DNA from 2 places in the Marinobacter sp. V032 genome. Region 1 is predicted to be linked to the other one. Evidence: riboswitches for the same ligand, from Rfam matches in the RefSeq annotation. Region 1 holds a riboswitch; the other holds the start of a gene.
The links. Region 1 has a riboswitch for thiamine pyrophosphate ahead of thiB (thiamine ABC transporter substrate binding subunit). Riboswitches for the same ligand answer to the same signal wherever they lie in the genome.
Positions count from the first base shown of each region.

Region 1 (2,474 bases):
GATGGCGAAGCTGGTAAAACACAGTGTGAATACCAACGCGGCAAGGCCGGGTATCAGGCGCTTCAACGCAGGCCATTCAAGAGCGCGCCAGATTGCTCCGCTGGTCATTCCCAGTTGGCTCGCTATTTTCCAGTGACTGGCGGGTATCCGTTCCAGGGTCTGCACCATGACGCGTGCAGCCAGCGGCGCATTAAAGAAGATGTGGGCCAGCAGGATGCCCTGCAATCCGTAGAGGTTCCAGCGCCAGTCAATTCCGCTGGTGGTCAGCAGGGTGTTAAGCCAGCCAGTGCGACCGTAGACCGCCACAATACCGAATACTGCCACTATAGAGGGCAGCACCAGACTTAACTCCATCAGGCGCAAAAGGGCGTTGCGGCCGCGGAAATGCTTCTGGCGTACCAGAGCCCGGGCAACGGGCACGGCAATAACGATGCTAAGGAGGGTTGAGAGCGCAGCCTGAACTACGCTGAACTGGATAACCTGCCGCAGGTAGTTGCTCTCCCATAGACGGGCGAGAGCTCCATGCTCCCATTGCCAGATTAGCGCGCCGAGGCCGGCTGACGAGATCAGCGCGATGATGCCGGCAATCACCAGGCCGGGGCCGAGTTGCCAGCCCGCGGCGCTCAGGGGCGGGTTTCTCAATTGGCGATCGCGTTCAGCCACTCACTGATCCAGTCTTTTCGGTGGTTGGAGACCGTTTCCGGTTTTAGAAAAAGGGTTTTGTCGGGCTGTATCAGGCGTTCAAACACAGCGGGCAGCGCATCGCCGATATCTGTGGCGGGGTACATTACGTTCTTCAGCGGGATTTCATTCTGGAATCCGGGCTTTAACATGAATTCGAGAAACTGCTTCGCGAGCTCCGGATGCGCGCTATGAGCGACTCGTGCCGCTACTTCCACCTGAAGATAATGCCCCTCAGAGAACTCGGCGGCCTGGTAACGTTCAGTCTTGTCTACCGCCATGTGGTAAGCAGGCGAAGTGCTATATGACAACACCATGGGCGCCTCGCCATTCATGAACAGCGAGAAGTAGGCATCGCTCCAGCCTTTTGTGATCGTCAGGATTTTAGGTTGAAGCTGCTTCCACTTTTCCGGTGCCTGATCGCCGTATATTGCTTTCATCCATAGCATCAGGCCCAGGCCGGGAGTGCTGGTGCGCGGATCTTCAATAATGATTTTGAGGTCATTCGGCGCGTTGATCAGCGCCTCCAGACTTTTCGGAGGTGAAGCGAGCTGTTCGGTGTCGTATACGAATGCAAAATAGCCCCAGTCGTAAGGCACGAAGGTGTCGTCTTGCCAATCAACAGGAAGCGAAACTGCTGACGTATCAATGTTATGGGGAGCCAGTAGCCCGGTTGCTCTGGCTTCAGAGAGTGTGTTGGCGTCCAGACCCAGAACAATGTCAGCCGGAGTGGAAGAGCCTTCAAGCCGCAGCCGGTGCACCAATGCCACACTGCTGTCGAGCGCGACAAAACGGATCTGGCAGTCGCAGCCGGCTTCAAAGGCAGCCTTGATGGCGGGGCCCGGGCCCCATTCCGATACAAATGACGGGTAGGTGTAGACCGTTAGCGTTGTTTGCGCGTAAGGGATACCGGGTGCTATCAGAAACCCCAGCGCCAGCAGGGCTTTTTTAAACATGGAGGCCACCGTTAATCGCTAATTGGAAAGAGTCGATACAACGGGGCGCGCGAAAAAAAACCGGCAAAGGCTCAATCCCTGTATCGGCATTATCCGTATCAGGTTCCGCGGGTTTGATCTCAGCCTGACTAAAACAATCTCAGGCACCCCGATGAGATGGTCTAGGATAACGTATAAGGGCAACAGAAAAATACAACGGTTGGATTCGGCCAAAGTTTCCAGTCGAGATTGTTGGTAATGTGTGATGTTTAGACATATAACTAAAACGGTGCGGGAATTCAGGATTATTGGCATTTTTTAAAGTGGCTAAGAGGACTTTTTCAGAGTTTATCGGCGGTTTTTGCCGGAATGCGCCACGAAATTCACTGAATTTTGATATTTTGAGTTCAAATGAATAAACTTAAGCGCTTGTAACTTAGTACCCGGTTAAGGGTGCACACATTCGGTGTTAGGAGGCTTTACGTGAGCGAAGTCGTAAAAGACGAATACTCCACCGACTATCAGGCAGGTCAGGACAATATTACGCCCCTCGGGCTTGACCTACACAAGTCGGTGTTTTTCATTACCGCGATTTTGATAATCGTGTTTGTTGTCGGAACTCTGATGTTTCCCGACATCTCCAAATCGCTGCTTAATGGCGCGAAAACTGGCGCTATCGAGCACTTTGACTGGCTGTTTCTGATCAGCGGCAATATTTTTGTCATCTTTTGTCTTGCGCTGATTGTGTTGCCGGTCGGCAAGATTCGTCTTGGCGGGGTCGACGCGAAGCCGGAATTCAGCAACATATCCTGGTTTGCGATGTTGTTTGCAGCCGGTATGGGTATCGGCCTGATGTTC
Region 1 is NZ_JBQXYE010000004.1:148,799-151,272, reverse strand. It holds gene thiP (thiamine/thiamine pyrophosphate ABC transporter permease) at 1-663, opposite strand, end outside; gene thiB (thiamine ABC transporter substrate binding subunit) at 639-1,637, opposite strand; TPP riboswitch at 1,696-1,798, opposite strand; gene ACUN9X_RS16550 (BCCT family transporter) at 2,100-2,474, shown strand, end outside.

Region 2 (2,474 bases), on a different contig from region 1:
CTTGATGAGATGCATCGGCACGTGGCCCGGCCCTTCGATCATCACCTGCACATCGTGCTTCCATGCAATTTTGGTTAGCTCACCAAGGGTTTCCAGTTCGCCGAACTGCGCCGCATCATTGGCATCGGCAATACAGCCCGGCCGCAGACCATCGCCCAGGCTGAACGACACGTCGTAGGCTTTCATGATTTCGCAGATGTCTTCAAAATGGGTGTACAGAAAACTCTCGGTATGATGCGCCAGACACCATTTGGCCATGATCGAGCCGCCACGGGACACAATGCCGGTGATGCGTTTTGCTGTCATGGGCACATGATGCAAGCGCACACCTGCGTGGATCGTAAAGTAATCAACGCCCTGCTCTGCCTGCTCGATCAGGGTATCGCGGAACACCTCCCAGCTCAGATCCTCGGCGACGCCATTGACCTTCTCAAGCGCCTGATAGATTGGCACCGTGCCGATGGGTACCGGGGAATTGCGAATTATCCACTCCCGGGTTTCGTGGATGTTCTTCCCGGTCGACAGGTCCATCACCGTATCTGAGCCCCAGCGGGTTGCCCAGGTAAGTTTTTCCACTTCTTCCTCAATGGACGAACTGACCGCGGAGTTGCCGATATTGCCATTAATCTTGACCAGAAAGTTACGGCCAATAATCATCGGCTCCAGTTCCGGATGATTAATATTGGCCGGTATAACAGCCCGTCCGCTGGCCACTTCTTCGCGCACAAACTCCGGTGTTATCTGCGCAGGAATCCTCGCCCCCAGTGACTGACCGGGGTGCTGTGTTTCAAGCAATCCTCGCTCTCTGGCGTCCTGTAGCTTCAGGTTCTCGCGGATGGCGATAAACTCCATCTCCGGTGTCACGATACCCTTGCGCGCATAGTGCATCTGACTGACATTCATACCGGGGCGAGCTCGCAATGGCCGGCGCTTGTCGTCAAACCTAAGCACATCAAGCGCAGGATCATTCAGGCGCCGGCGCGTGAACGCCGAGGTGTAGCCCGCCAGCTGTTCGGTATCTCTGCGCTCATCAATCCAGGCATGCCGGACAGGCTTGAGCCCGCGTCGCAAATCGATATCTTCCTGGGGATCGGTATAGGGGCCTGACGTGTCATACACCACCACAGATGGGTTCTGCTCCGGCCCCTTGGCAGTCTGGGTGGCACTGAGGTGAATTTCCCGCATGGGGACGCGAATATCAGGGCGACTGCCGGTGACGTAGATTTTATTGGACCCGGCGAGCGGCGCGATTGCTGCCTTGTCGACCTGGGCAGCGTCTTTCAGAAAGGAAATGGTATCCGTGGCCATCAATACAGCCCTCCACATGTTAATTACGGGTGGGCGCGTTTGACGGAGCACAATATAAAAAATGACACCATGCCGATTGCAGCAATGATGGCATTCCGAATTGCAGGTCAGGTCTCAAATCCCTACGCCGGTACTAACCGGATCAGGTTCGCGGGTTTTGCCATGCAGGAGCGCGCATTCAGCGGTTCCTCCGGGCAATCTCAGCCGGCCAATGCCAGCACCCCGTCAAGACGCGTCAGTAAGATCACCAGTTCAAGCCTGAACCGCGACATGATGCGGCTTACAGGCAATATAAAGGTGACTTTTGCAAGTGTAGAGATCGGATTGATTATTGTCCATAATGTGGATCGCTGATCGCTTAACCCATTTTGCCAGGCAGGAGAATTCATGAAGAAGTCTGTTCTTTCCGGACTTGTTGGGCTGCTGATTGCTCAGCCGACAATGGCCGTCAACCTGATTGACGCCTACGAAAAAGCTCTTGCCTACGACTCCGGCATTGCCTCCGCCAGAGCGTCATATGAATCCCAGCAAGCCAATGTTGATGTCAGCCGCAGTAAACTCCTGCCGCAGATCAACGCATTCGGTAACGCTCAACACACCGATTCCAACGGTGACATTCAGGACGACTCCTACAAGGCATATAGCTACGGAGCAGAACTGACACAACCTATCTTCAGGGCTGATGCCTGGTTCAATTTTGACGCCAGCCAGTTCCAGAGCGATAGCGCCCGGGCCGAATACAGCCTGGCGCAGCAACAGCTCATTCTTGATGTCGCCACAGCGTACTTCAACGTGCTGCGAGCCGAGGATAATCTGACGACTGTTGGCGCAGCGGAAGCGGCCTTTGAACGCCAATACGATCAGGCGCAGGAACGGTACGACGTAGGTCTTATCGCCATTACTGAAGTTTACGAATCCCGTGCGACTTACGACGCCACCAAGAGCGAACGCATCACGGCAGAAAACGATCTGGATATCGCCCGCGAGCAATTGAGCCGCCTGATCGGCGAATATGCAGACGATCTTGACAATCTGCGTCAGGATTTCCCGCTTTCACGCCCCTCGCCGCAAGATCCGGCAGCATGGGAGAACATCGCACTCGAACAGAACTGGCGCATTCAATCTGCGGCGTACACCCTGCAGGCCAATCGCTCACTGCTTGATGT
Region 2 is NZ_JBQXYE010000001.1:1,284,020-1,286,493, reverse strand. It holds gene thiC (phosphomethylpyrimidine synthase ThiC) at 1-1,308, opposite strand, end outside; TPP riboswitch at 1,410-1,543, opposite strand; gene ACUN9X_RS05890 (hypothetical protein) at 1,509-1,697, opposite strand; gene ACUN9X_RS05885 (TolC family outer membrane protein) at 1,696-2,474, shown strand, end outside.
Region 2: linked by a shared signal. The riboswitch ahead of thiC (phosphomethylpyrimidine synthase ThiC) and the one ahead of thiB (thiamine ABC transporter substrate binding subunit) in region 1 are both predicted to bind thiamine pyrophosphate.